4 regions of the Microbacterium sp. ZXT2-5 genome follow, and region 1 is predicted to be linked to each of the others. Evidence: predicted binding sites of a transcription regulator. Region 1 holds the regulator's gene; each other region holds the start of a gene.
What was found. Region 1 encodes LexA, which represses DNA repair genes until DNA is damaged. Its sites were predicted from a motif close to TCGAACANNTGTTCGA; they were not measured.

Region 1 (7,177 bases):
TCCAGTGCGGCGGTTCCGAGGTTGATGCGGGCGGCGCCGCTCTCGAGGGCGGCCTCGAGCGTGCGGTCGTCGCGGATCCCGCCCGACAGCTCGACCTGCACGCCGCGGGCCTGCTTGATGACCTTGCGCAGCACGCCGGCGTTGCTTCCGCGGCCGAATGCGGCGTCGAGGTCGACCAGGTGGATCCATTGGGCGCCCTGGCGGGCGAAGTCGAGCGCGGCGTCGACCGGATCGCCGTAGCTCGTCTCGGTGCCTGCCTCGCCCTGGGTCAGACGGACGGCCTTGCCGTCGGCGACGTCGACGGCGGGCAGAAGGACGAGCTCGGGTGTGGACGCGAAATCGTTCATGGCTCCTCGTGCGGGAATGTCGGGAGCAGACGCTCCCGGAGTTGGCACGGTCTCAGAGGTTATCCCCGCCGAGCCCCTCGATCCAATTCGAGAGCAGGCGGATGCCGGCCTCCCCCGACTTCTCGGGGTGGAACTGCGTCGCCGAGAGGGGTCCGTTCTCGACGGCGGCGAGGAATGGCGTGCCGTACTCGCACCAGGTCAGCACCGGCTCGGGGAACGGCGGCTGCACATCGAGCAGCCACTTCTGCGCACCGAACGAGTGGACGAAGTAGAACCGCTCCTGCTCGATCCCTCGGAACAGCCGGGAGCCCTCGCCGGGCTGCACGGTGTTCCAGCCCATGTGCGGAAGCACCGGCGCGTCGAGCTCGGTCACAACGCCCGGCCACTGGCCCATGCCCTCGGTGTCGATGCCGCGCTCCACGCCGCGCTCGAAGAAGATCTGCATGCCGACGCAGACGCCGATGACCGGACGCCCGCCCGCGAGGCGGCGCTCGATGAGCTCGTCGCCGCGGCTGGCGCGCAGCGCCTCCGCGACGGCGCGGAATGCCCCGACGCCCGGGACGAAGAGCCCGTCGGCGTCCATCACGAGGCCGCGGTCGGAGGTGAGCCGGGCGTCGGCGCCGGCCGCGACGAGCGCCTTGACCGCCGAGTGCACGTTGCCCGACCCGTAGTCCAGGACGGCGACGAGCGGCCTCTCGCGGTCGGCGGACGCCGCTGCGCTCATAGCGCGCCCTTCGTGCTCGGGACGCCCTCGACGAGGGGGTCCAGCGCCTTGGCCTGCCGGAACGCCCGCGCGAAAGCCTTGTACTCGGCCTCCGCGATGTGGTGCGGATCACGGCCGGACAGCACGCGCACGTGCACGGTCAGCGCGGCGTTGTACGAGATCGCCTCGAACGTGTGGCGCACGAGCGAGCCGGTGAAGTGGCCGCCGATGAGGTGGTGCTCGAAACCGGCCGGCTCACCGGTGTGCACGAGGTAGGGGCGGCCGCTGATGTCGACGACCGCCTGCGCGAGCGCCTCGTCGAGCGGGACCAGCGCGTCGCCGTAGCGCGAGATGCCGGACTTGTCGCCGAGCGCCTCGCGGATCGCCTGTCCGAGCACGATCGAGATGTCCTCCACCGTGTGGTGCGCGTCGATGTCGGTGTCGCCGGAGGCGCGGACGGTGAGATCGGTGAGCGAGTGCTTCGCGAACGCGGTCAGCATGTGGTCGAAGAAGGGCACCGTGGTGTCGATGCGGCTGCGGCCGGTGCCGTCGAGATCGAGCTCGAGCTCGACCGTGGACTCGCTCGTGGCCCGCCGCAGCGAGGCGGTGCGGGATGCGGCGCTCATGACGTCGATCCTACCGAGGCCAGTGCGTCCAGGAACGCGGTCGTCTCCTCCTCGGTCCCGGCGGTGACGCGGAGGTGATTCGGGATGCCGACATCGCGGATGAGCACGCCCTCGTCGTACAGCGCGCTCCAGGTCGCGCCCGGATCGGGCACCCCGCCGAACAGCACGAAGTTCGTCCACGACTCGTGCGGCGTGTAGCCGAGGGCCTCGACGGTCGCCGAGATGCGGTCGCGCTGCCCCACGATCTCATCCACCATGCGCAGCATCGTCGGGGCGTGACGCAGGGCCGCCGTGGCCGCCGCCTGCGTCAAGGCGCTGAGGTGGTACGGGAGCCGCACCAGCCGGAGCGCGTCGATCAGCGCCGGGTCGGCCGCGAGATACCCCACGCGGGCACCCGCGAAGGCGAACGCCTTGCTCATCGTGCGCGACACCACGAGCCGCTCGCGACCGGGCAGCAGCGTCAGCGCCGAGCGCTCGTCGTGGGGCGCGAACTCGAAGTACGCCTCGTCCACGATGACGATGCCGTCGGTCGCGTCGTAGACCGCCTCGACGACGTCGAGGCCCAGGGGCGTGCCCGTGGGGTTGTTCGGCGAGCACAGGAAGACGACAGCCGGCGACACGTGGGCGACCTGCGCGGCCGCGTCCGCAGCCTCGATCGAGTAGTCGGAGGACCGCGTCCCGGCGATCCAATCCGCCCCGGTCCCCCGCGTCAGGAGCGGGTACATGGAGTAGGTGGGCCCGAAGCCGAACGCCGTACGGCCGGGTCCGGCGAAGGCCTGGAGGATGTGCTGGAGCACTTCGTTGGACCCGTTCGCGGCCCAGATCTGCTCGCGGGTGAGCCCGTGTCCGAGGTAGTCGGCGAAGCCCTCGCGCAGGGCGGTGAACTCGCGGTCGGGATACCGGTTCACATCGCGCAGGGCGAGGGCGATGGAGTCGAGGATGTCGTCCGCGACCTCCTGCGGAACCGGATGCGTGTTCTCGTTGACGTTCAGGGCGACGGGAAGCGGTGCCTGCGGAGCGCCGTAGGGCGTCTGCCCGCGGAGATCGGCGCGTAAAGGGAGGTCTTCGAGACGTGCACTCACCCCTCCCATGGTAGAGCCGCGCGACACGCTCCCGCCTCGGATGACGTCGGCGGCGCGGTTCGGCCGGGCCCTACTCCGCCGAGCCGTACTCCGCCGGGATCGCCAGGCTCTGCCCGGCCTGGACGGTGACGCCGTCGAGTGCGTTCAGGCGGACGATGGCGTCGACCACGTCGCGGGGGTCGTGCCCGGGCGCGACGTCCTCCGCGATCGTCCACAGCGAGTCGCCGTGCGACACGGTGACGGTGCTGAACGACCCCGCCGGCGCACCGGCGTCGCGGGTGGCGAGAGCCGCCCCGCCGCCGATGACCGCGGCGCTGAGCGCGATCACCGCGGGCATCGCCGCCAGCGTGGCCAGGACGCGGCGGCCCCGCACCGTGAGTCGCAGACGCGTCGCACGCGCCGGCGAGGGAACGGACGTCGTGTAAGCGATCGCGGTCATGGTGTCTCCTCGTGATGGGGAGAGATTCGCATTCCCCGCTCGGCCGGGAGCGGGGAGTGCGAACCTCTCTTCCGAAGCTATCTTCGACTCTCGACGGTGTCAAGACTCGGCCCGAGTGCCGAATGATCGAACGCGACACGCGGACGGGTTGTTCCCCGTACCCCCGGTATGCGGATACGGTTTCGATACGAGAACCCCACCACGGGCCTCCGACATTCGAAGAAACAGCGCTCGCGGGCGCAGGACGGGAGCCGGAAGATGAGCGACGCGGCCGGGCGCGACAAGCCCCAGACTCGTCGGCGCAAGAGCCTCAGCGACAAGCAGCTCGCGATCCTCGAGGTGATCCAGCGCTCCATCGCGCGCCACGGGTACCCGCCGAGCATGCGCGAGATCGGCGACGCCGTCGGCCTGAAGTCGCTGTCGAGCGTGACCCACCAGCTCAACCAGCTCGAGCTCAGCGGCTACCTCCGCCGCGACGCCGGCAAGACGCGGGCGATGGAGGTGCTCATCGACCTCCCCGGGTCGGCGACCGAGAGCCCGGCCGACGCCGCGCCCTCGCTGGGCGACGCCGCCCTGGTGCCCCTCGTCGGGCGGATCGCCGCCGGCGTGCCCATCACCGCCGAGCAGCAGGTGGAGGAGATCTTCCCGCTGCCCCGCCAGCTCGTCGGCAAGGGGGACCTCTTCATGCTCAAGGTCTCGGGCGAGTCGATGATCGACGCCGCGATCTGCGACGGCGACTGGGTCGTCGTGCGCGCGCAGGCCACCGCCGACAACGGCGAGATCGTCGCGGCGATGCTCGACGGCGAGGCCACGGTCAAGACCTTCCGGCAGCGCGACGGCCACACATGGCTGCTCCCCCGCAACTCCGCGTTCGAGCCGATCCTGGGCGACGAGGCGACGGTGCTGGGCAAGGTCGTGGCGGTGCTGCGCGCGGTCTGAGCGGCTTTCACCCGAAACGCGTGACGAAGGTCCTGGCGGGGCAGCGGCGCGGCGCGCTATAAGGGGGGGATGACCGACACGACCGGCATCGCCGACGCCGCCGACCTCCGCGCGCGCCTCGAGGCGCTCGAGGCGGAGAACGCCCGACTCCGCGGTGATTCCGCGCAGGGCGCCAGGACGTCGACCGAGCCGCCCGGCAGCCGCTGGCGCGCCTTCTTCTCGGCGCTGTGCATCGTCATCGCCACGATTCTGGTGCCGGTGTCGATCGTCGCCGCGTGGGCACGCGTCGAGCTGGTCGACGAGACGCGCTTCGTCGAGACGTTCGCACCGCTGGCCGACGACCCGCAGGTTCAGGCGCTGGTCGTGCAGGAGGTCACCGCGGCGATCGACGAGTCGCTGAACCTCGAGACGGTCGTGAACGATCTCTTCGACGGCATCCAGCAGCTCGATCTGCCGCCGCGCGCCCTCGCCGCCCTCGATCTGCTGCGCTCCCCCGCCGCGCAGGGCGTGCAGAACCTCGTCGACACGACCGTCACGCGCCTCGTGCAGTCGGAGGCCTTCGCCGACGTGTGGGAGACGGCTCTGCGAGCCAGTCACCGCTCGCTGCAGGCCGTCGCGGCGGGAGGTACGGCCGGCGGCGCCGTGGTGATCACCGGCGAGGGGGAGATCGGCATCCAGCTGGGCCCGATCATCGCGGAGGTGAAGGACCGCCTCGTCGACCGCGGCATCGGGATCGCCGAGCAGATCCCCGAGATCGACAGGACGATCGTGGTGGCCCAGAGCGACGCCCTCACGGTCGTCGGCACGGTCTACAACCTCGCGGTGGCCGCGGGGTGGTGGACGCCGCTGCTGGCCCTCGTCCTCTTCGTCGCGGGGATCGCCATCGCCCGGCGGCGCTCCACGGCGGTCCTGGGAACAGGCGTCGGCATCGCGGTCGGCGCGGCCGCGCTCGCGATCGCCCTGGGCGCCGGCGGCGCCGTGCTCGCGCTGAGCGGACCGAACCTCGGCGTGCCGGCCGGCGCGCTCGCCTCGATGTACGAGCAGATCACCGGCGCCATGCGCGACACCGCGGTGGTGCTGACGCTCCTCGGCGTGGTGATCGCGGTGATCGCGTGGATGTCGGGGCGCTGGCGCGGCGCTCAGGCGGCACGCCACGGGGTCGCGTCGATGAACGCCGGGATCCGGACCGCCGCCCTCCGGCGGGGCGTGGACACCGGCCGAGTCGGCTCGTGGCTCTTCGCACAGCGCGTGCTCGTCCGGGTGGTCCTCGGCGTCCTCGCGGTGCTGTGGCTGATGCTCCTGCGGCCGTTGTCGGTCGGAGAAGTCTTCCTGGTCCTGATCGTCTGGCTCCTGGTGTGGTGGGTCACCGAACTGCTGCAGCGCCGGCCGGAGGACGCCGAGGCGGCGGCCGCGACCGACGTGGTCGCGGTGCCCCCCGCCGACGGCGCCGGGCCGGCGGGCGTCACCGACGGCGACACCCTCGTCCTCGACTCCGAGGCGGACACCCTCGTGATCGACGCGGATGCCGACACCGTGGTGGTGGAGACGCCGGATGCCGCGACCGGCGGGGCCGCGGCATCCGGGACCAAGAAGCGCCGCTAGGCCGGAACGCGCGTCCGCGCCGCCCGCGTCGCCTCGACGAGGTTCCGCAGCGACGTCACCGTCTCGCCGTACCCCCGCGTCTTGAGGCCGCAGTCCGGGTTCACCCACACGCGGCGCAGCGGGAGCTCGGCGACCGCGCGGTCGAGGAGCTCCGAGATCTCGTCGACGGACGGCACGCGCGGCGAGTGGATGTCGTACACGCCCGGCCCGATGCCGGCCGCGAAGCCCGACGACGCGATGTCGCCGATCACCTCGCCGCGGCTGCGGGCGGCCTCGATGGAGGTGACGTCGGCGTCCAGTGCCGCGATCGCATCGATCACGACGTCGAACTCCGAGTAGCACAGGTGCGTGTGCACCTGCGTCGCGGGTGCCGCGCCGGCTGTGGCGAGGCGGAAGGACGCCACCGACCACGCGAGGTACGCCGGCTGGTCGGCCACCGCCAGCGGGAGCAGCTCCCGCAGCGCCGGCTCGTCGACCTGGATCACGCGGATGCCAGCGTCCTCGAGGTCCGCGATCTCGTCGCGCAGCGCGAGGGCGACCTGGTTCGCGGTCTCGGAGAGCGGCTGGTCGTCGCGGACGAACGACCAGGCGAGGATCGTCACCGGCCCGGTCAGCATGCCCTTCATCGGCTTGTCGGTGAGCGACTGGGCGAACGTCGACCACGCCACCGTGATCGGCGCCGGACGCGACACGTCACCCCACAGGATCGACGGCCGGGTCGCGCGCGAGCCGTAGGACTGCACCCAGCCGTTCTCGGTGACGGCGAATCCGTCGAGGTGCTCGGCGAAGTACTGCACCATGTCGTTGCGCTCGGCTTCGCCGTGGACGAGGACGTCCAGCCCGAGATCCTCCTGCAGGGTCACGACGCGCGCGATCTCGTCGCGGAGGAACTGCTCGTACTCCGCGGCGTCCAGCTCGCCGCGGCCGTGCCGCGCACGCGCACGCCGGATCTCGTCGGTCTGCGGGAACGATCCGATCGTCGTCGTGGGCAGCAGCGGCAGGGCCAGCTGCGCGTCCTGGGCAGCGACGCGCGTGCCGTACGCGCCGCGGTCGAAGTCGGCATCGACCAGGCCGGCCGTGCGCGCCCGCACGGCACCGTCGCGCACGCCGGGCGAGGATCGCCGGGCGGCGAGGGCGACGGATGCCTCTGTCAGCGCGTTCTCGATCGCCGCGCGTCCCTCCGCCAGACCGGTCGCGAGCGTCACGACCTGCCCCACCTTCTGGTCGGCGAACGCGAGCCACGACGCCAGACGCGGATCGAGCGCGGACTCGTCGTCGACGTCGTGCGGCACGTGCTGCAGAGAGGTCGACGTGGCGGCGGCGACAGAGCCGGCGCCGAGCGCCGCGAGGTCCGACAGACGGCCCCACGCCGCCTCCAGGTCGCCGCGCCACACGTTGCGGCCGTCGATCACGCCGCCCACGAGCGTCTTGCCGGCGAG
Region 2 (7,177 bases), 2.7 Mb from region 1:
GCGCCGGAGGACAAGCTTGGCTGAACATATCGAGTCGCCCGCGAACGGACCCGAGAACGACGCGGCGCGCCTGAGCCGCCGCGCGCGCGATCGCCGGACCCCCGCTCAGCGACCCCGATCCACCGTGCCCGCGACCTCGAGCTCGACGCCCCGTGGCGTCGCACGCGCCGTGCCGCCGAAGAAGGGGCCGAGCCGCGTGGCGAAGCCGTTGCGGAGCCTCGTGGTCCTCAGCATGGTCGGCGGACTGGTCGCCACGGTCGCTCTGCCGGCCTTCGCCGCGGGTGCCGCGAAGACCGATGAGGCGCCCGTGACGGTCCAGCAGATGGCCGTCGACGACGCCCAGACGTTCGTCGCCGCGTCCGACGCCAACGCGTCGGAGCTGACCCGCGAGAGCTACGCGGCCACGACCGCGGAGGAGATCGAGAAGAAGAAGGCCGAAGAGGCCGCCGCCGAGCGCGCGCGAGCCGCCGCTGCTGCTGCCGCCGCTGCCGCCGCCGCCGCGTCTCGGAGCTCAGCCCCGGTCAACATCGCCATGACGTCGCCGGGCAACGGCGAGGTGCGTTGGCCGATCCTCAACTTCACCAAGGGCCGCGGCCTGTGGGACTCCGGGTACCACCAGGGTGTCGACCTCCTCGCCTCGTGCGGCACGCCCCTCTATGCGGCGGCGGCCGGTGTCGTCAAGGTCTCGCAGGAGAGCTACGGCGGCTACGGCGTCGGCGTCACCATCGACCACGTCATCGGCGGTCAGCGCGTCAACACGCTGTACGGCCACATGACCTACGGCAGCCGGCAGGTCTCGGTCGGTCAGACCGTCTCGGCCGGGCAGCTCATCGGGTTCGTCGGCAGCACGGGTAGCTCCACCGCCTGCCACCTGCACTTCGAGGTCCACATCAACGGCTCTGTCGTCGATCCCTGGGCGTGGCTGCAGTCCAACGCCGGCTGAGCCCGAACCCCGAGCCCGTCGCGGACGTCGAACCGGCTCCTGCATCACAGCGCAACGGATGCCTCCACCCGGCCGGGTGGAGGCATCCGTTCTTCGACACGCCATGGGTCGTTCACACCGCTGCGGCCCCGGTGTCTGCCCAGTGCGTTAGCCTGAGTCCCGACGCTGAGAGAGCGGAGGGAGCCGATGGGCTGCACACCACGCATCCGCACCATGGATGCGCTCGGACGCCTCGTCCTTCGGCATTGCACGAGCGGATGCCGCGGCATTGCCGTGGTTCCAAGGCGCTGTCTATAAGACAGCGCCTTTTTTCATGCCCCTGCGCCCTTGATCGTCGCATGTCGAATACCGAGAAGCCGTCCCGGCCATTCGAGAGGATGATCAATGCGCACTCTGGTGCTGAACGCGGGCTATGAGCCGCTCGCTGTCGTGTCGTTCAAACGGGCGCTGGTGCTCGTGATGAACGAGAAGGCCACCGTGGTGGAACACACCGAGACCGATCCGGTGTGGGGGACCAGACGTGCGTACGAACGCCCGGCGGTCATCATCCTGACCCGCTACGTGCGCGTGCCGGGCGGTCGGCACGTGCCGGTCACGCGTCGCGGGGTGCTCCGTCGCGACAACCACCGCTGCGCGTACTGCGGCAAGGCCGCGTCGACCATCGACCACGTGCTGCCGCGTTCGCGCAGCGGCGCGGACTCGTGGGAGAACCTCGTCGCGTGCTGCCTGCGCTGCAACAACGTCAAGGGCGACCGCACGCCGCAGGAGATGGACTGGCAGCTCCGCTTCACGCCGCGCCCGCCTCGCGGCGCGCAGTGGACCGTTCGGGGCACCGAGCGTACGGACCCGCGGTGGGAGCCGTATCTGGCGCTCGCGGCCTGATTTCTCCTCGAAGACGGTTCAGGGCCCGTCGAGGATGCGCAGCCAGCGCGTGAGGATGCGCTCGAGCGTCGCGGCATCCGCTCTCCCCAGCTCGTCGACGATGCGATGCTCGTTCTCGAGGTGGGCGGCGATCGCCTGATCGATGAGCCGGCGGCCCTCCGGCGTGAGTCGCACGAGGCGCTTTCGTGCGTCGGATGCCTCGGTCCGGCGCTCGACCAGACCCCGTGCCTCCAGCCGGTCGACGCGCTTGGTGAGCCCGCCCGTGGTGACGAGCGTGTGGTCGGCGAGCTCGCCCGCCGGCCGCTCGTACGGCGTGCCGGCACGGCGGAGCGTGGCGAGCACGTCGAACTCGCCCTCGCTGAGCCCGAACCGGCCGTAGACGTCGACCAGTCGCTCGGTCAGCTCGAGGGCCACCAGGTGCAGCCGGCCGATGACGCCCTGAGGGGAGGGATCGAGGTCGGGCCGCTCGCGCCGCCACTCGCGTTGGATCTGTGCGACGCGGTCGAGCGCGTCGTCGGGGAGACGGTCTTCGGCCATGGGTCCACTTTATCTTCCCAGTAAGATAAAGTGTCTTCCATGGAAGATAAACGGTGGGTATGGATCGCCCTCACGGCGATCGCTCCGATCGCATGGGGGAGCGGGTACGTGGTCACGCATGCCCTGCTCCCGGCCGAGGCGCCGCTGTGGGGAGGGGTGCTGCGGGCGCTTCCGGCCGGCATCATCGTGCTGCTGATCGCCCGCCGGCTTCCGCGCGGATCCTGGTGGTGGCGCTCGCTCGTGCTGGGAACCCTCAATGTCGGAGGCTTCTTCGTGCTCGTCTACATCGCCGGCCAGCGCCTGACGTCGGGTCTCGCCGCGACGCTGATGTCGGCATCCGCGGCGTGCATGCTGCTGTTCGCGTGGGTGCTGCTGCGACGCAGGCCGCGGCTCGCGGCCGTGGCGGGGGCCGGGGTCGGGCTCGTCGGGGTGGGCGTGATGCTGGGCTTCGATGCGGCGGGGGCGGATCCGTGGGGCGTCGTCGCCTCGGTGGGGGCGATGGTGGCGTCCTCGCTCGGGTTCGTGCTGACCTCGCGCTGGGGCGCCGATGTGCCTGCGCTGCCGATGGCGGCATGGCAGCTGGTCGGAGGCGCCATCGTGCTGATGCCGGTCGCGGTGCTGGTCGAGGGCGCTCCGCCGGTGCTGACCGTGTCGTCCGCCCTGGGGTTCGCCTACCTGGCGCTCGTCGCCACCGCGCTCGCGTACGCGGCGTGGTTCGCGGGACTGCGGCGCCTGTCACCGGGGGTCGTCGGCGTGATCGGGCTGCTCAATCCGGTCACCGGCGTGGTGCTCGGCGTCATCGTCGCCGGGGAGGCGTTCGGTGTGCCTCAGGCGGTCGGCATCGCGCTCGTCCTCGCCGGGATCGTGGTGGGCGCAGCGCGTCCGGCTCGTCGCGCCGAGGGCGGCGTCCGTCAGCTGTCGCGCGTGCCGAGAAGCCTGGACGCGACGTCGGGCACGTAGTTCTCGAGGTTCCTCGGCGGGCGTTCGTAGCCGCGCGACGGCGGACGCGGCGGGATCACGACCTCTTCGCGGTCGACGACGTCGTAGGGGATCCGCGAGAGCAGGTGGGAGATCATGTTGATGCGGCTGCGACGCTTGTCGACCGAGGGCACCTCGTGCCAGGGGGCCTCGGGGATGTCGGTGTGCACGAACATGCTGTCCTTCGCGCGGGAGTAGTCCTCCCACTTCGTGATCGACAGCACGTCGTTGGAGCTCAGCTTCCAGCGGCGCATCGGGTCGTCGGCCCGCGACCGGAAGCGCGCCTCCTGCTCGTCCGGTGAGACGCTGAACCAGTACTTCAGCAGCAGGATGCCGTCTTCGACGAGCATCCGCTCGAAGATCGGCGCCTGGTGGAGGAACCGGTGGTACTCGGCGTTGGTGCAGTAGCCCATGACGTACTCGACGCCCGCCCGGTTGTACCAGGATCGGTCCATCAGCACGATCTCGCCCGCGGCGGGAAGGTGCGGGACGTATCGCTGGAAGTACCACTGGGTGCGCTCGCGCTCGGTCGGGGTGGGCAGGGCCACGATGCGCGTGACGCGGGGGTTCAGGTACTCCGACACGCGCTTGATCGTCGACCCCTTGCCCGCCGCATCGCGCCCTTCGAAGATCACCACGATGCGGGCGCCGGTCGCCTGGACCCAGGCCTGCATGTCGACGAGCTGGGCCTGAAGTCGGCGCAGCTCCCGCTCGTAGGCCGGCTTGGGGATCCGTCGCTCGCTCATGGCCAGAGGCTACACGGCGGCGCGGGGTCGAACAAAAGTGTCGGAAGCAGGAGGTACTCTCGTTCCCTACCGGTTGAGAAGTTAGAACATCTGTTCTAGCCTGTGGAAATGGGGGCGATCGTGCAGCTCACCGCACAGCATGTGCACGAGCCCGTCGAGCACGAGCCGACGGCGCCAGATCCCGCCGGTCTCGCATCGCCTGGCGGATCGACGGGCACCGTGGCACGCCTGCGCGCCCAGCTCGAGCGAGTGCAGGGCCGGCGCCTCGATGCCCCCGTACTGCCGGTGCATCCCGCCCTCGCCTCGCTGCTGCCCGGCGGGGGACTGCGGCCCGGATCCGCCTACTGCCTGCCGCGCTCGACGTCGGTACTGCTGGCGCTGCTCGCCCAGCCGTCGCAGTCCGGGTCGTGGTGCGGCGTGATCGGCATGCCGCGTCTCGGCGCCGAGGCGGCGGAGGGGCTGGGGGTGGATCTGTCGCGGCTCGTCCTCATCCCCGATCCCGGTGCGCGATGGCTCGCCGTCACCGCGACCGTCGCCGAAGTGCTGCCGGTGGTCGCGGTGCGGCCGTCCGGGCGTGCCGCCGACGGCGAGGTGGCGCGCCTCGCGGCGCGACTGCGCGATCGCGGCGCCGTGCTGCTCGTGCAGGGGCCGTGGCCGCAGGCCGAAGCCGTGATCGAGGTGGGTGAGCCGGCATGGGAGGGCGTGGGCCGGGGGCACGGGTACCTCTCCGGCCGGGAGGTCACGCTGACCTCGTCGAGCCGACGATGGCCGCGGTCGCGCCGGACGCGTGTCCTGCTTCCGGATGCCGCCGGGCACGTCTCCGTCGCGCCCGAGCGCATGCGTCCGGTCGAGAGACTGCACGCGGTCGCAGCACCGGAGTCCTATCCGCTCGAGGCGAGGGCGGTGGGGTGACATGACGCCCGGAACACCGGTCCGGAGCCTCGTGCTGTGGTTCCCCGATTGGCCTGTGACGGCGCTCGAACGGGAGGCGGGCGCAGGCGCAGGGCGCCCGGGCTCCTCGGGCGGTGCCCCCGAAGCGGTGATGACTGCGGCGGGCGAACGCCCGGGCGACGACCGTCCGCACCGGGGCGAGGGGAGGCGGCATCCGATCGCCGTGGTGGAGCGCAATCTCATCGTCGCGTGCTCAGTCGATGCGCGCGGGGAGGGGGTGCGCCGGGGGATGCGGCGGCGCGATGCGCAGGCGCGCTGTCCCGGACTGGTCCTGGTGAACGCGGATGCCGCGCGCGATCACCGCGCCTTCGCGTCGATCGTGTCGCTGATCGAGGAGAGCGCGCCGGGTGTGCAGCTGGTGAGGCCGGGACTGTGCGCGCTGCGCATCCGTGGCCCGGCGCGCTACTACGGCGGTGAGATCGAGGCGGCCCGCGTGCTGATCGGCGTGCTGCGCGAAGCCGGGCTCGACGACGTGCGGGCCGGCGTCGCCGACGGGCCGTTCACGGCGGAGCAGGCGGCCAGGGGCGGCACGAGCGCCGACGACCCGGTCTTCGTCGTGCCCGCCGGCGGTGCGGCCGGTTTCCTCGCACCGCTGCCGATCTCGGTGCTCGACGCGTCGGCGATGCTCGGGGGCCGGGCGGAGGAGGTCACGGCGGCGACCGATCTGGTGGGTCTGCTCGCGCGGCTGGGCGTGCAGACCCTCGGCGGGTTCGCCGCGATGGAGGCCGACAGGGTGCGCGAGCGGTTCGGTGAACGGGGCGTCCGGTTCCATGCGCTCGCCGCCGGGCGCGACTCCCGGCCCGTGCAGCCCCGCACGCCGCCGCCCGAGCTGGAGCGCGAGATCGCGTTCGAGCCGCCCCTCGAGATCGCCGATCAGGTCGCGTTCGCGATGCGCGTCACCGCCGACGACTTCGTCGCAGGGCTCGGCGCGGTCGACCTCGTGTGCACCGAGCTGCGCGTCGAGCTCGTCGGGGATCGCGGGGAGCGCAGCGAACGGGTGTGGCTTCATCCCGGCTCGTTCGACGCGGCGGCGGTCGTCGACCGTGTGCGCTGGCAGCTCGCGGAGGACGTCGGCGCCGGTGATCCGGCAGCCGGGCTCCGCAGCGGGGTCACGCTCGTGCGGATCTCACCGGAGGCGGTCGACGCGGCATCCCACCATGCCCCCGCGCTGTTCGGCGGCGGCCCCGAAGAGAGGGTGCACCACGCGCTGTCGCGGGTGCAGGCGATGCTCGGGCACCGCGGCGTCGTGACCCCAGCGATCGGCGGCGGGAGGTGGCTCGCGGAACGACAGGTGCTCGTCCCGTGGGGCGACCGCGACGAGCGCGATCGGCAGGCGAAGGGCGGGGGCGGACTCGCGGCGCAGCGCGCGCGGCCGTGGCCGGGGAGCCTTCCCGAGCCGCTGCCGTCGACGGTGTTCGCCGATCCGGTGCCGGTCGACGTGCGGGCGCTGGGCGGCGAGCTCGTCGACGTCGACGACCGGGGCAATGTCGCCGCCGTGCCCGCGTTCTTCATCGAGAGCGGGCGCCGGCGTCCGATCGAGGCGTGGGCAGGTCCGTGGCCGGTGGTGGAGCGGGGATGGGATGCCGCGCGCTCGCGCCGTGCGTACCGGTTCCAGGTCGTCGACGCCGACGGAGGCGCATGGCTGCTGGTGTGCGATGGCGACGCCTGGACCGCGGAGGCGACCTATGACTGACCCCCGGTACCTGTGCTCCCACGGGCTCATCAGCCGATCGAGGAGCGGCTGATGGGCTTCAACAACCCCGGTGTGTCGTGGTCGGAGATCGAGCGCGTGCTCAGCGACCGGCGTCGGCCGGACCCGCGACCGGCCGGCGCGGACGGCGGCGACAGCCCCGCCTGGTCGCACAAGCGCGGGCCCTATGTGCCGCCCAGGATCGAGCGACCGGCCGAGGTCATCCCCTACGCCGAGCTGCACGCCCATTCCTCGTTCTCGTTCCTCGACGGGGCGTCCTCACCCGAAGAGCTCGCCGAAGAGGCGGAGCGGCTCGGGCTCCACGCGCTCGCGATCACCGACCACGACGGCTTCTACGGCATCGTCCACTTCGCCGAGGCCGCCGAAGCGCTCGACCTGAAGACGGTCTTCGGTGCCGAGCTGTCACTCGAGCTGCCCAAGCCCCAGAAC
Region 3 (7,177 bases), 1.2 Mb from region 1:
GCCTCCTCGGCGGTGAGCTTCTCATCCCGGTAGAGCATCATCGCGCGGTCGACGTAGGCCCACATGACGTCGACGGTGGTGGCCATGTCGGCGAGCTTGAAGCGGGTGTTCTGGAAGTCGGCGATGCGCTCGCCGAACGCCTCACGGCTGAGCACGTAGTCGCGGGTCCACACGAACGCGGCCTCGCCCGCTGCCGCCGCCGCGACGCCGATCGACAGGCGCTCGAGCGGCAGGTTCATCATGAGCTGGATGAAGCCGAGGCCCTCCTTGCCGCCGATGAGGTTCTCTTCGGGAACGAAGACGTCGGTGAACGACAGCTCGGCGGTGTCCCAGCCGTGGAAGCCCATCTTCTCGAGCTTCTTGCCGTGGTCGAAGCCCGTCATGCCGTCCTCGAGGATCAGCAGGCTGAAGGCATCCGGCCGGTTGCCCTCACCCGTCTTGACGAAGGTGACCACCATGTCGGCGGTCTTGCCCGACGAGATGAAGGTCTTCGCACCGTTGACGATGTAGCCGCCCTCGACGCGCTTGGCGGTGGTCTTGATGCCGCGGAGGTCCGAGCCGGCGCCGGGCTCGGTCATCGCGAGGGCGCCGAGGATCTCGCCGGTCGCCATGCCCGGCAGCCACTTCTCCTTCTGCTCCTGCGTGCCCATGTGCACGATGTAGGGCACGGCCAGGTCGTCCTGGATGCCGAGGGCGCCGGCCAGCGAGCCGAGGCCCGCGCCGATCGTCTCTTCGAGCACGATCGAGCGGAAGCGGTAGTCCTGCAGCATGCCGGCGCCACCGAACTCCTCGGGCACCGACAGGCCGATGATCCCGGCCTCGCCCGCCGCCAGCATGGTGGCGCGGTCGATCTCGCCGTCGCGGTCCCACTGCCGGCGCTTCTCGTCCGAGGCGTAGCGCTTGATGAACTCCTTGACGACGTCGCGGAAGGCGTCGTGGTCCTCGTCGTAGATATCCCGCTCCATGGCAGGCGAACCTCTCTCTTCGTCGAGCCGGCGTCCCGTCGCGGCCCCGGTACCCCGATCCTACGCCGCGCCCGCGACATCCAGTCTCACCTGATGTGGAATCGAGTTCCTTCATCACGGATGCCGCGCCCGCTCACTGCGCGTAGTCCGGCGCGGGGGCGAGGGCGAAGAAGGCCTCCAGCGACGTCCACCCGCCGTCGTGGTACGCCTTGGCGAGTTCGGGCCCGATGTAGCGCAGGTGCCAGGGCTCCGGCAGGTACCCGGTCACCTCGGTCGCGCCCTCGACGTAGCGCACGATCCACCCGTGCTCCCACGCGTGCGCAGCGACCCACTGCCCCTGCGGCGTCGCGGCGAGGTCGTCGAGTGTGCCGCAGGCGCCGGCGCACGCGACGACGTCGGCCCCGAGGCCCAGCTGGTGCTCGCTGTACCCGGGCCGCGCACTGACCTGATCGGCACGGTCGCCACGCTCTGCGAAATGCCGCCCGTAGGTCTGCTGCTGCGTCTGGTACGAGCGGAACCCGCTCTCCAGGGCGATCTCGCCGACGCCAGCCGTGCGCGCCGCATTGACGAGCGAGGTGAGAGCGGATGCCGCCTCCGTGCGCAGGGCGCCTCCCTCGATGTTGCGCACGCCGTCGGGCAGCACCAGGCCGCCGGGGCGATAGTCGATCGGAGACGCGGGGCGCAGCTTGTCGACGACGGCCCAGATGCGCGACGAGTCGCCGAGGTCCACGCACGGCGCACGGCCGTCGACCACTGCCGAGCGGAACGCCTCGCCGCCGCCCGCGGCGACGATCGCCTGCTCGTCGGCGCCCGAGCGGAGCGCGGTGAGGAACTCGGGCAGAGCGCAGAGGTCTGCGGCCAGCGGCGACTGCTCCACGGCGGGCACGGGGAGCTGCTCGATCTCACGCGCCTCCAGCGTGGTGGTGAGCGCAGCCTCGACCTCTGCCGGCGGGGCGGGCGGCAGCATCGCGGCCGTCATCGCCGCCGAGCCGAGCAGCAGTGCCGCACCTGCGGCGAGGCCCGCCACCGCGGCGACGCGGCCCGTGAGCCGCCGGGGACGCGCGTGCCGGACCGGCTGCGCGTCCTCGCCGACGGCGAGGACCTCGGCGCCGCGGGCGGCCCGCCGCTCACTCGTCACCGGGCGGCTATGGCGCGCGACGCGCCCGCCCGGTCGCGCTCGCAGCGAGGGAACCGGATGCGTCGCTGCCGTGTCGGGCGCGGCCGCCGCAGGGGAGGTGGTGCGAGGCGCGGACGCGGGGGATGCGGTGTGAGGCGCGGACGCGGGGGAGGCCGTGCAGGCCGCGGCAGCGGGTGCAGGTGCGGCGGACGCGGCGTCCGGTGCGACCGCGGCGGACTCCTCCCGGGCGCGCCGCGCCGCCTCATCGCGCATCGCTCGGGCAGCGCGACGAGTCTCGGGAACGGCTCGGGGGGTGGCGAGCCGGCCAGGCTCCGTCACGCCTGCCATTCTGACCTGGACGGAGCATCGGCGCACGCTTTCCCGCGATGTTCGACACACCGCCCCGGTGTCTTGACGCGCTTTCGAATTTTTGTTCTCATGGGTGAATGCGTTGGCAGGGTCAGGAGCTGGGTGTGGCGGATGCCGCGGCCCTGCCCGGCCTCGAGCAGCTCAACGGCCTCGTGCGCTCGGTCACCACGCCCGAGTTCGCCGGCGTGACCTTCCACGAGGTGCTCTGCAAGTCGGCGCTCAACCATGTGCCGATGGCGTCCGCGATGCCGTTCGACTGGACCGTGAACCCGTACCGCGGATGCAGTCACTCGTGCGTGTACTGCCTGCATCCCGACACGCAGGTTCTGATGGCCGACGGACGCAGCAAGCGCATCGGTGACGTTCGCGCGGGTGACGAGGTCGTCGGCACCCGTCGGGAGGGCGCCTACCGCAGATATGTCCGCGCGACAGTCTCCGCACAGTGGGAGACGCGCAAGCGCGCGTATCGTGTGACGCTCGCCGACGGCACCCTGCTCGTGGCGAGCGGTGACCACCGCTTCCTCACCGAACGCGGCTGGAAGCACGTGCAGCCCGCACCGAAGGGGGCGCCGCAGCGACCGCACCTCACGACGAACAACAAGCTCCTGGGCTTCGGCCTCGGCGGCACCTCGTCCCCCGCGCTTCCGACGGACGCGTACCAGTCGGGCTATCTCTGCGGCCTGATCCGCGGTGACGCGATGATGCTCAGACGGTCGTACCCGCGAAGCAACGGGCGAGGGACCTATGTGGCACATGGATTCCGGCTCGCTCTGGCGGATTCTGAGGCGCTGGACCGCTCCCGCGGCTACCTCGAGGCGGCAGGCGTGCGGACGACCCTCCGCAGATTCTCGGCCGCGACGGCAGAACGCCGCGAGATGAACGCCATCTTCACTTCACGCGGGTCGGATGACGACGCGATCACAGAACTGATCGGATGGCCGCTTGACCCGTCGCCAGAGTGGTCTCGGGGGTTCCTTGCCGGCGTCTTCGACGCCGAGGGGAGCTGCAGCCGGGGAGTGCTGCGGATCATCAATCGCGACCCCCGGATCCTGTCTGCGATCTGCGGCGCCCTCGACGCGCACGGCTTCCCCCATGTGCAGGAGCCGCCCCGCGCGAATGGCGTGAGCGCCGTGCGGCTGCTCGGCGGGCTCCCCGCCCGGCGCCGGTTCTTCGAGCTCACCCAGCCCGCGATCACCCGCAAACTGTCCCTCATCGGCGACGCCGTCACGTCCGCCGCACCACTGCGGGTGGTCTCCATCGAAGACCTCGGCGAGACGATCGACATGGTCGACATCACGACATCGACGGGTGACTTCATCGCGAACGGGGTGATCAGCCACAACTGCTTCGCCCGGGGCACGCACGAGTACCTCGACCTCGACGCCGGGCGGGACTTCGACACGCAGGTCGTCGTGAAGATCAACGTCGCCGACGTGCTCGAGAAGGAACTGCGGCGGGGCAGCTGGCAGCGCCAGCCGGTGATGCTCGGCACCAACACCGACCCCTACCAGCGCGCCGAGGGCCGCTACCAGCTCATGCCGGGCATCGTGTCGGCGCTCGCCGAGTCGGGCACGCCGTTCTCGATCCTCACGAAGGGCACGCTGCTGCGGCGCGATCTGCCGATGCTGACGGATGCCGCGGCCCACGTGCCCGTCACGCTGGCCATGTCGATCGCGGTGTTCGACGACGAGCTGCAGCACCTGATCGAGCCGGGCACGCCGAGCGCCTCCGCCCGGCTGCAGACGGTCCGCGCGGCCGCCGACGCGGGCTTCCGCGTCACGGTGTTCCTGATGCCGATCATCCCGCACCTGACCGACTCGACAGCAGCGATCGACCACGCGCTGTCCCGCATCAAAGAGGCCGGCGCGATCCGGGTGGTCTACGGCGCGCTGCACCTCCGGCCGGGCGCGAAGCAGTGGTTCATGCAGTGGCTCGAGCAGCGGCATCCGGAACTCGTGCCGTCGTATCGAGGGATGTACCCCGGCGTGACCGCGAATGCGCCGAAGGCGTACCGTGCATGGCTGGCGCAGCGCGTGCGGCCGCTCCTGCGCGCGCACCGGCTCGACGGGCGCGCCGAGGAGGAGCACGGGCGCGGGGCGCCGGTGGCAGGACTCGCCGACCGCGCCGACGCACGCGCCGCTCCGATCGTCACGACCTCACGCGGGCGTGCCGCCCCCGCGAGCGCGAGGAACACGACGGCGAGGAGCGCGACGGCGAGGATCGCGACGCTCGGCGCCGAGGCATCCGGCCGGCTCTTCTGACGGCGAGCCCGCCCTCAGCCGGCCAGCGTCACGCGCACGGCCGCGGCGTACGCGACGTACCCCGCGCTGTTGGGGTGGAAGGCGTTCCTGCTGCTGAGCCACCGGAAGTCGTTGATCCACGGGGCGGTGCTGCCGATGCCGTGTCCGGCGAAGTCGTCCTCGACGTCGACGAAGCGGGCGCCGTTGGCGACGGTCACCTGCTCGATGACGTCGTTCAGGACGACGGTCTGGTCGTTCACCTCGTCCGCCCACGTGTACTTGGGGTTGACGCCCGAGGAGTTCTCCCAGAACAGCAGCGGGTACCCGGTCACCACGATGCGCGCAGTCGCGGCCTTGGTGCGGATCGCCCCGATCACGTTCGCGATGCTGGCCTTGAAGGCGTCCGAGGTCGCGATCGCGGACCCCGCGGCGATCTTCGAGGAGCAGGTCGAGGTGACCAGGACGAAGCAGTTCTGCATGACGTCGGCGAACCCGACGTCGTTGCCGCCGACGGTCACCGTGACGATGCTCGCGTCGGCGGGGATGCCGGCGACCTGCGTCAGCACCGCGGACGTGTTGGCGCCCGAGCAGGCGAGGAAGGCGACGAGCCGCTTGTCGGGATCGGCGTCGAGCAGCTTCGGGTAGCTCTTTGAGCTGCGGTAGCAGGAGCTGTCGAGATAGCTGTCGGCGCCCACGCCGGCGGCGAACGAGTCGCCCACCGCCGCGTACGCGGGCTCGACGGTGCCCCCGCCGCCTCCGCCGCCCCCGCCGCCTCCGCCGTTGCCGCCGCCGGGCTTGTCGGGCTTCGCGGCCGCGACCGGCGCGGCCCAGCCCGCCTCAGCGGGGGCCGCGACGGCGAGCAGGCATGCCACCGCCAGCGCGGCGACCACCGCAATGACGGCGCGCAGCCGGCGCCGCGAATCCTCGTGCGTCCGCACGCGTGTGATCGAGACGTCCATCGGAATACCCCCAGTGCTCTCGACCCCCCAGTCGACTCGACGCCTTCGTCGATGGTCACAGCAATACCACAGCGGCCATCGGGGCGGAAGGGCCCCGCTGCGACGGGGCTCAGACTCCCACCGGCACGGAGCGTGCCGCGCCGGCGGGGAGCGGTGCCGGCTCAGGTCGTCCCTGGGCGATCGGCGGGGCCGATGGCGCCGCGACGACCTCCGGTGCGGCGAGGTGCGCCAGCACCGCGTCGAGCACGACGTCTGCCGCGAGCAGCCGGTTGTGCCCGAGTCCGCGCGTCTCCAGAAGACGGGCACCGGGATGCGCCGCCGCGATGCGCTGCGCCTCCGCGAAGGGCACGAGGCGGTCTTCACGGTCGTGGGCGATCAGCAGCGGCACCGTGGCCGGCACGGGCCGCTGCACGCTCGACAGCCACGCGAACGGGTCGGGCTCACCCGGGAAGTACCGGCTCGCGAACAGCTCCTTCATCCGGAGCGACACGGCATCGGAGTAGCCGAGGCCCGCCTGGAACTGCGTGAGCAGCGCAGCGGCGTCCGCCGGCGCGGCGATGGTGACCACCCGCGATGCCCGGATGCCTCCCGCGGCGCCGATCAGCGTGGCGAGCCCGCCGAACGAGTGCCCGATCATGGCCTCGAACCCGCCGTGGCGCTCCTGGAGTGTCGCGAAGACGTGGAGCCAGTCCACGAGGTACGTGCGCCGCCCGGCCGAGTTCCCGTGGGCCGGCGCGTCGAACGCGACGACACGGTAGTCCTCGGCGACGAGCTCGCGGATGAGCGGCGCGAACTGACTGGCGCGCGCATCCCAGCCGTGCGCGAGCAGCACGACCCGGTTTCCGCCGCCCCACTCGTACGTCTCGACCTCGGCACCGCGCCGATCTACGCCCGCGACCGTGACGCGACCGCGTCGGGCGCGGGACATCGTCGGCTCGTGGTCGGGGTGAACGGGCCGCGGACTGGCGACGCGGCCGAAGAGCGGCATCGCGACGGCGGCGCCCCACCGGGGCGAGAGGGCGCCTGCGGCGCGGACGGACGTGCCGGCGACGGCGGCTGCGACATCCATGATGCTCCGATCCGAAGAATACGAACGGTCGTACTTATGAATACGAACGATCGTACGGTAACCTCGAGGCATGGCACAACCCCCCGTCGACCGCCGCCGCCTGCGCGGCGACGAGTCGCGGCGTGCCGTGTTGTCGCACGCGGTCGACACGGCGACGGTCGAGGGCCTCGACGGCCTCACGATCGGCCGGCTGGCGGATGCCTCGGGGCACAGCAAGAGCGGCATCGCCACGCTCTTCGGGTCGAAGGAGCAGCTGCAGCTGGCCGTCGTCGCGGCGGCGCGAGAGGTCTTCATCGACCGCGTGGTGGCGCCCGCCCGTGCCAGGACACCGCGCGGGCTCGTCCGCGTCTGCGCGCTCCTCACCGACTGGGTCTCCTACTCGCGCGACCGCGTGTTCAGCGGCGGGTGCTTCTTCGCGGCGACGTCCGTCGAGTTCGATGCCAAGCCGGGTGTCGTGC
Region 4 (7,177 bases), 1.9 Mb from region 1:
CCACGCGTATGAGGCCGACGGCACGGCGACGCTCCCCGAGGGCGTGCGCGTCTTCGGCCCGCAGCCGCACGGCGACGACCACCCGGTCAGCCGCAACCTCGAGCCCGAGTACATCGCCGTCGAGGGCAACACCGCGTACGTCGCGCTGCAGGAGGCTAACGCGATCGCGGTCGTGCAGATCCCGAGCGCGCGGGTGACCGACATCCTGCCGCTGGGCGCGAAGGACCTGGGCCTCGGCGCGAACGCGCTCGACCCCAGCGACCGCGACGACGCGTTCGCGCTGCGCGCCTATCCCGGCCTGAAGAGCCTCTCCATGCCCGACGGGCTGCAGTCCTACACCGCCGACGGTCGGACGTACCTCGTCACGGCGAACGAGGGCGACGCGCGCGAGTGGGGCGAGTACAGCGAGGTCTCGCGCGTGAAGAACCTCGCGGAGGACGGCTCCGGCCCGGTCTGCAGCACCGGCCCGCTCGCCGGCGCGCTCGGCGACGCCGACCTCGGCCGCCTCAACGTCACGATCGAGGACGGGTTCGACGCAGACGCCGGCTGCTACCAGGAGCTCTACGCCTTCGGCGGCCGGTCGTTCTCGATCTGGAGCGACGCCGGCGACCTGGTCTTCGACTCCGGCTCGGCCTTCGAGGAGCTCACCGCAGCCGCCGTTCCCGGCTTCGTGAACTCCAATCACTCCGAGTCGAACTTCGAGGGCCGCAGCGACGACAAGGGTCCGGAGCCGGAGGGGGTCGCGCTCGGTGAGGTCGACGGTCGCACGTACGCGTTCATCGGCTTCGAGCGGATCGGCGGCATCGCGGTGTTCGATGTGACCGAGCCCGCGGCATCCCACTTCGTCACCTATGTCAACAACCGCGACTTCTCGGTGTCGGTCGAGGACGGCGGCGACCTCGCCGCCGCCGGCGACCTCGGTCCCGAGGGCATCGCGTTCATCCCGGCTGCCGCGTCGGCGACCGGGACGCCGCTCATCGCCGTCGGCAATGAGGTGTCGGGCACGACGACGCTGTTCGAGATCGCGTCGCTGCGCGGCTGACGCGCCGAGCGGCCGGAAGGGTGGGCCCCCGTCCCGCGGGGCCCACCCTTCCTTGCTCTCGGATGCCGGGTGTCAGTCGCCCGCAGCGGCGCTGTCCCCGTCGGGCCACTGCATGAACGGGCGCAGCTCGATCTGGCCGTTGCGGGCCATCGGGTGCTTCGACGCGATCTCGATCGCCTCGTCGAGGTCGTCGACCTCGAGGATGTCGAAGCCGAGGATCACCTCGGTCGTCTCGGCGAAGGGCCCGCGCGCGGTGAGCACCTTGCCGCCGCGCACCTTGACCACGGTGGAGTCGGACACCGGGGCCAGCACCTCGCCGATGATCCGCTTGCCGCTGGCGTCGAGCGGGTCGACCCACAGGTCCACGTCGGACTGGTCGGGCTCGGTGTCGGGCTCGAGCGAGGAGACGACGAACATCATGTACTTCATGGTGTGATCCTTCCGTTGCGGGCGGGCCGATGCCAACCTCACTCCGGGCGTCGTCCGGGATCGGCCGAGGTCGACACTTCGTCGCAGAGCCTTCTTCCGTTGCGCCGCGCTGGCCGCAGAGCGCGAGGCATCCGGGATCATCCCTCCGGCGGAGGACGATGCGACCGTGGGTGGACGCGCCGGCGTGTGCACGTCCGTAGCGTCGGATCATGGCCTTCACCACCTCGTCGATCCCGGTTCCCCGTCGCCGTGAGCTCTCGCGCGGCGCGGCCCTGCTCCTCACGATCGGCGGGAACATCCTGGTCTTCGCCATCGCCGCGCTGGGCGTCGCCGGTGTGGCGCTCGCGGCCGTGGCGGTGTTCGGCGGAGCCGTCGTGGACGCGCTCTGACAGCGAGCGGCCGGGGCAGGCGCGACGGCGGTCAGGTGCGGCGCTTGGACTCGCGGAAGCGTGACGGCGACCGCGGCCGACCTCTAGGCTCGCGGCTATGACCGCCGTGGCAGCTGCACATCATCTCCAGCGCCGGCGAGACGCTGCTGGTGCGGCTGAGCCTGTGACGCGGCCGGGTCGGCGGGCCGCCGCGCCACCGATCGCGGCCGTCGTGCTCGCACTGCTCGCGCTGACCGGGTGCTCCGGCTCGGGCGCCGACCAGACGATTCGTGGGATCCCCGACGACTGGGAGGGCCCGATGCCCGACCCCCTCAGCGGCGAGCCCTCCGCAGGCTGGATCGACGACGACGAGTTCGCGATCATCACGATGGGCAGCGGCAGCTGTCCGCCGGTCCCGTCGGCACCGCAGGTGCGGGGCAGCGGCGAGGTGGAGGTCGAGTTCGGGCCGTCGCCGAACAACCCCTGCACCGCGGACATGGGACCGACGACGCACGTGTTCAGGCTGCCGCCCGCGGTGATCGACCGGCCCGTCACGGTCACGGTGACGTACCAGGACTACGACGAGGTGTACGAGCTCGAACTGCCCGGCTCGTAACGGTCCGGACCCCCTCATGCCCGTCGGACATCACGCACCGGCCCCGACATCGCGGCACGCACCGGCCCCCGACATCGCGGCACTCACGGCGTTCGCGGTGTTCGCGGTGTTCGCGCCGATCGCGCCGATCGCGCCGATCGCGCCGATCGCGCCGGTCGCGCCGGTCGCGCCGATCGCGCCGATCGCGCCGCGTTTGGCCGCATCCGATCACTGCCGACAGCGACGTGGTCAGATGCGCAGCGCGATCTGATCTCGCTGTCTGGTCGGGGACTTCGTGGCCGGCCGCCACTTCACCTCGGCATCCCACCAGTACGGGCCCTTCACGTACGGCACCCCCTCGACCATCGCCACCTGCCACCCGCCGGAGTCGATGGTGCGATGGTGGAACCAGCACAGCAGGACCCCGTTGTCGGTGTGCGTCGACCCACCCCGCGAATGCTCCTCGACGTGATGCACTTCGCACCACTGCGGCGGCACCTGACACCCGGGGATGAGGCATCCGCCGTCACGCAGGGTGATGGCCCGGCGCTGGTGATGGTTGAACACGCGGTCGAGCGTCCGCATCGACACGATCCGACCGGCCGCGCCGAGCACGACCCGCTGCACCGCACCCGCGCAGGCGATGTGCCGGGCCGCCGCGATCGAGACCGGCTCGTCGCCGCCGGGGAGGTGCGCGTACCCGCGCCCCGACGCGAGGTCTTGTTCGCGCACGGCCACGACCAGTGTCGGTGCGGCGCCACCGAGCATGGGCAGTTCACCGGATGCCACCGCTGCCGCCAGCAGCACGGCCAGCGCATCGTGCTGCTTCTGCTTGCGGGTGCGCGAATCGGCGGCATCCTCGGACGGCGCGCCGCAGTCGTGGTCACTGTCGGCGTCGGCGTCAGTGAAGCACGGGCCGCCCATCGCGGGCGCGGCGTCCACACGAGGGTTCAGCACGCTGTCGAACCCGAGTCGCAGCTGCGCGGCGACTTCGGGCAGGAGATTGCCGCGCACCGGGACCAGCCCGTCACCGTCGCGTCGCCCCACCGTGAGTCCCCGCTTGCGCAGCGCCCTCGCCTCGACGGGCTCAGCGCCATCGGGATCGAGGTAGGCCGCCCACACCTGTGCGAGCGCGCGCAGCTCGTCGGCCGAGGCCGGGCCTGCGGCATCCGGCCCCGCACCGGCTGCCGCGGCCGCGAGCTCTTCGTCGGCGGCGAGCATCTCGACCCGACCCACGCCGACGCGACGGAATGCCGAGGCCACCGCGACGACCGCATCGACGCCCACCTGCCCCGCCGCGAGCGCGTCGCGCATGCACGGGAACGTCGCAGGCAGCAGCTCTCCCGTCGACGGCGCGGTGCTGCGCTGCACCACGCCGGCCGCGGCGGCGAGATCGGCCGCGCTGCGCCCCGACAGGCGCGTGGCCCGCTGTACGAGCTCGCTGAGGTTGCGGCACCCGTACCGCGTCGTCGCCCGGTCGGGGTGGGGCCGAAGGTCGTCGCGCGCCTGCAGCTGCGCCACGGCCTCGACCATGACGGCCTCGACGCCGCGGTGCACCCGAGCCGCGCCCGCGAGCGCCGACAGCACCTCGCCGTCGTCACAGGCACGCAACCCGTCATCGGCGAACGCCGCGGCGACCACGCCGGCGAGCGCGTCGGCGAGGTCGGCGAGGGCTGCGGCGAACTGCGTCATACCCCCATTGTGGCCAGGGGTTCCGACATCGAAACGCCCAGATCAAAAGCTTTTTCGAACCAGTGGATAACCCGTCTGGAGCACGCGATCCGGCGCCCTGTGGAGGAGGCGCTGCCCCCCCCCCCCCCCCCCAGCGGACGAGCTCCCGGCGCTCGCCCGCCACGTGACGGGCGAGCGCCGGTGAGTCAGCGCCGCTGGGTCTCGACGAGCACCACCGCCGTGCGGGCCGGGACGGTGACCGTGCCGCTGGCGGCGTCCCACGTGGTCGTCTTCACGACGGGGTCGGCACCCTGGGCGAGCGCCGGCGCCAGCGAGAACGGCCGACCCTCGAGCTCCGAGATGGTCTGCGTCGTGGTCTCGGTGCCCGCGTTGAACACCACGAGCGCACCCTTCAGCGCGGGATCGACGTCGGCGCCCACCAGATCGTCGATGAGCATGACGATGACGCCGGGAGCGGCATCCGTCCCGCTGTTCGGGAACGAGACCTTCTGCTCGATCAGGCCGGCGGACCCGAGACGCAGCAGACCCACCTGCTCGCGCACGCGGAGCAGATCGAGGGCGGATGCCTCGGCCGCGGCGATGTCGGACGCACCCGGCTTGTTCGCGGGGTCTGCCAGGAGCGGCGCGAGGTCGTCCCAGTGGCTCCCGTTGTCGCCCTCGCGGGGCAGGCCCGAGCCGAACGTGGACTCCTGGCCGGTCCAGTCGATGCGATTGAACCAGTCGCCCGAGTTGTAGCTGTTGCGGTCGAGCGACTTCGAGCGGAGGAGCTCCGTGCCGGCGTGCCAGAACGACGGGGTCTGGGAGTAGGCGGTGGTCGCGAGCGACAGGGTGTTCATGCGCACGCGGTCCGCCATCGGGGTGTCGGCCGGCAGCTTCAGCACGCCGAGGTCGTACAGCGTCTCGTTGTCGTGCGCGTCGACGTAGGTGATGACCTCGTCGGGCTGGTCGGCGTACCCGGCGGGCGAGCCGTTGTAGTCCAGCTCGTCTCCGGCCTTCACGGTGCCGTCGGAGGCGGTGAACGAGAAGTCGCGCAGGTTGCCCGCGAGTCCCAGCTTCACCAGGTCGGTCTTGTGCGCGAGGTCGGCGAAGGGGTCGCCCGGCGCCGACCGGTCGCTGCCGTTCGGGTCGGTGGCCAGACCCGTGCCGAAGCCCTGGTAGAACTTCGAGCCGCCGTCGACCGGGCTGCCGCCGTGGACGGCGTCGCGCAGCCGGTCGGAGAACGTGCCGATGCCGGTGCCGCCGAGCTGACCCTGGGTGGCCTGCTCGAACAGGGCGTTGTTCGCGACCTCGCCGAAGTTCCAGCCCTCGCCGTACAGGTAGATCGCCTCGCCGTCGACGCCGTCATGCTCGAGCGTCAGCTCGTCGAGCGCATCGCGGATGGCGAGCATGTTCGCCTTCGAGTGGTGGCCCATGAGGTCGAAGCGGAAGCCGTCGACCTTGTAGTCACGCGCCCACGTCACGACCGAGTCGACCATGAGCTTCTGCGCGACCTCGTGCTCGGTCGCCACGTTCTGGCAGCACGTCGAGGTCTCGACGCCGCCGGCCGGGTTGAGACGGTGGTAGTAGCCGGGCACGACCTGGTCGAGGACGGACTTGGCCTCCTGGCCCGACTGCGCGGTGTGGTTGAAGACCTGGTCGAGCACGACCTGCAGACCCATCCCGTGGAGGGCGCCGACCATCGAACGGAACTCGGCGACGCGCGCACCGCCCTCTGGATCGGTGGCGTAGGAGCCCTCGGGCACCGTGTAGTGGTACGGGTCGTAGCCCCAGTTGAAGCCGTCGGCGTCGACGACCGCCTCGATGCACGCCTGCTGCTCCGTGCCGTCCGGCGCGAACGAGGCCAGGTCGCAGGCGGGCACCGCCTGCTTCGACCGGTCCTCCTCGATGGTCGCGATGTCGAACGTGGGCAGCAGGTGCACGGTGTTGATGCCGGCGTCCGCGAGCTCGCGCAGCTGCGCGGTCCCCGCGCTGTCGCGCGTGAACGCCGTGTACGTCCCGCGCTCGGCCTCGGGCACCGACTCATCGGTGATCGAGAAGTCGCGCACGTGCAGCTCGTAGATCGCGCGGTCGACGGGGCGATCCACGACGGGAGCCTCGGTCTTCTCCCACGCCTTGGGCCGCCACGACTTGTCATCGAGGTCGACGGCGACGGAGCGCTCGGAGTTCAGGGTGAGCGCGAGGGAGTACGGGTCGGTGACCTGGTTGGTCTCGATCGCCCCGGTGGTCGGCGCGTAGACGACGACCTCCCACAGGTACTCGTCGCCCTTGAGCTTCTTCCCGCCCTCGACGGTCCAGATTCCGGATGCCTCGTCCCACGTCGCCTCGTGACGTGCGGCGTCGCCGTCGGCGCCGGCGTCCCGCGTCAGCAGCGTCGCGGCCTGCGCGGTCGGCGCCCACAGGCGGAACGTCGGCTTCTTGCCGTCGAACGACACACCGAGCTCCACGTCGGCGACGACGTCCGCGTAGAGGTCGTCGAGGACGCCGGGGATCTGCACGCCGGTGAAGGCGCGGATCGCGCCGTCGGCGTCGCGCTGCGACACCATCAGCTGCCCGCGGAGCAGGGCTGCGGCATCCGTCCCGTCGGCCACCTCCAGCGCAATGAAGCCCACCAGCGCCGGGAACCGCTCCTCCTGCTCGTCGGTGAGGCCGCCGTCGATGCGGGTCAGGTCGATCGCGGCGCCCCCGACCACCGCGCCCTCCTCCAGCGCGAGAGTCGCGTCCAGGGATGCGTGCAGCTGCCAGGTCGCCGCGACGTCGGCCCCGAGGTCGGCCGGCCAGGCGATGGTGCGCTCGTCGATCCAGTGCGCGCGCTCCTCACCGAGGCCCGCGATGCCCTCGCCGCCGATGTCGAGCACGTGCGTCGCGAGGGTGTACCGGAAGACGACGGGTGATCCCTCCTCGGCGGTGAACGAGTAGTTCGACCCGCCGGGCGCCCCGCCCACGCCGTAGTTCTCGCTCCAGCTCATGCCGTGGGCGACCTTCGCCTCGTAGGCGCCCGCCGGAAGCGTGACCGAGAGCTCGTAGACGCCGTCCTTGTCGCCGTCGGCCATG

Region 2: the regulator LexA is predicted to act here: its motif matches at 4,169-4,184, upstream of imuA' (DnaE2-dependent mutagenesis accessory factor ImuA').
Region 3: the regulator LexA is predicted to act here: its motif matches at 2,505-2,520, upstream of ACZBH1_RS05475 (intein-containing Rv2578c family radical SAM protein).
Region 4: the regulator LexA is predicted to act here: its motif matches at 4,169-4,184, upstream of ACZBH1_RS08610 (HNH endonuclease signature motif containing protein).

The regions. Positions count from the first base shown of each region.
Region 1 is NZ_JBUZWD010000001.1:28,002-35,178, forward strand. Features, by position in the region: gene priA (bifunctional 1-(5-phosphoribosyl)-5-((5-phosphoribosylamino)methylideneamino)imidazole-4-carboxamide isomerase/phosphoribosylanthranilate isomerase PriA) at 1-347, opposite strand, end outside; gene hisH (imidazole glycerol phosphate synthase subunit HisH) at 400-1,071, opposite strand; gene hisB (imidazoleglycerol-phosphate dehydratase HisB) at 1,068-1,676, opposite strand; gene ACZBH1_RS00155 (histidinol-phosphate transaminase) at 1,673-2,767, opposite strand; gene ACZBH1_RS00160 (LysM peptidoglycan-binding domain-containing protein) at 2,829-3,197, opposite strand; gene lexA (transcriptional repressor LexA) at 3,456-4,136, shown strand; gene ACZBH1_RS00170 (hypothetical protein) at 4,206-5,738, shown strand; gene metE (5-methyltetrahydropteroyltriglutamate--homocysteine S-methyltransferase) at 5,735-7,177, opposite strand, start outside.
Region 2 is NZ_JBUZWD010000001.1:2,728,619-2,735,795, forward strand. Features, by position in the region: gene ACZBH1_RS12175 (M23 family metallopeptidase) at 125-943, shown strand; gene ACZBH1_RS12180 (HNH endonuclease) at 1,328-1,825, shown strand; gene ACZBH1_RS12185 (MarR family winged helix-turn-helix transcriptional regulator) at 1,844-2,362, opposite strand; gene ACZBH1_RS12190 (EamA family transporter) at 2,402-3,322, shown strand; gene ppk2 (polyphosphate kinase 2) at 3,274-4,086, opposite strand; gene imuA' (DnaE2-dependent mutagenesis accessory factor ImuA') at 4,195-4,998, shown strand; gene ACZBH1_RS12205 (DNA polymerase Y family protein) at 5,000-6,730, shown strand; gene ACZBH1_RS12210 (error-prone DNA polymerase) at 6,782-7,177, shown strand, end outside.
Region 3 is NZ_JBUZWD010000001.1:1,266,742-1,273,918, forward strand. Features, by position in the region: gene ACZBH1_RS05465 (acyl-CoA dehydrogenase family protein) at 1-965, opposite strand, end outside; gene ACZBH1_RS05470 (M15 family metallopeptidase) at 1,099-2,103, opposite strand; gene ACZBH1_RS05475 (intein-containing Rv2578c family radical SAM protein) at 2,529-4,712, shown strand; gene ACZBH1_RS05480 (SGNH/GDSL hydrolase family protein) at 4,727-5,650, opposite strand; gene ACZBH1_RS05485 (alpha/beta fold hydrolase) at 5,760-6,719, opposite strand; gene ACZBH1_RS05490 (TetR/AcrR family transcriptional regulator) at 6,790-7,177, shown strand, end outside.
Region 4 is NZ_JBUZWD010000001.1:1,962,978-1,970,154, reverse strand. Features, by position in the region: gene ACZBH1_RS08635 (choice-of-anchor I family protein) at 1-1,042, shown strand, start outside; gene ACZBH1_RS08630 (YciI family protein) at 1,115-1,471, opposite strand; gene ACZBH1_RS08625 (hypothetical protein) at 1,681-1,860, shown strand; gene ACZBH1_RS08620 (hypothetical protein) at 2,024-2,455, shown strand; gene ACZBH1_RS08615 (hypothetical protein) at 2,553-2,705, shown strand; gene ACZBH1_RS08610 (HNH endonuclease signature motif containing protein) at 2,684-4,126, opposite strand; gene pulA (pullulanase-type alpha-1,6-glucosidase) at 4,312-7,177, opposite strand, start outside.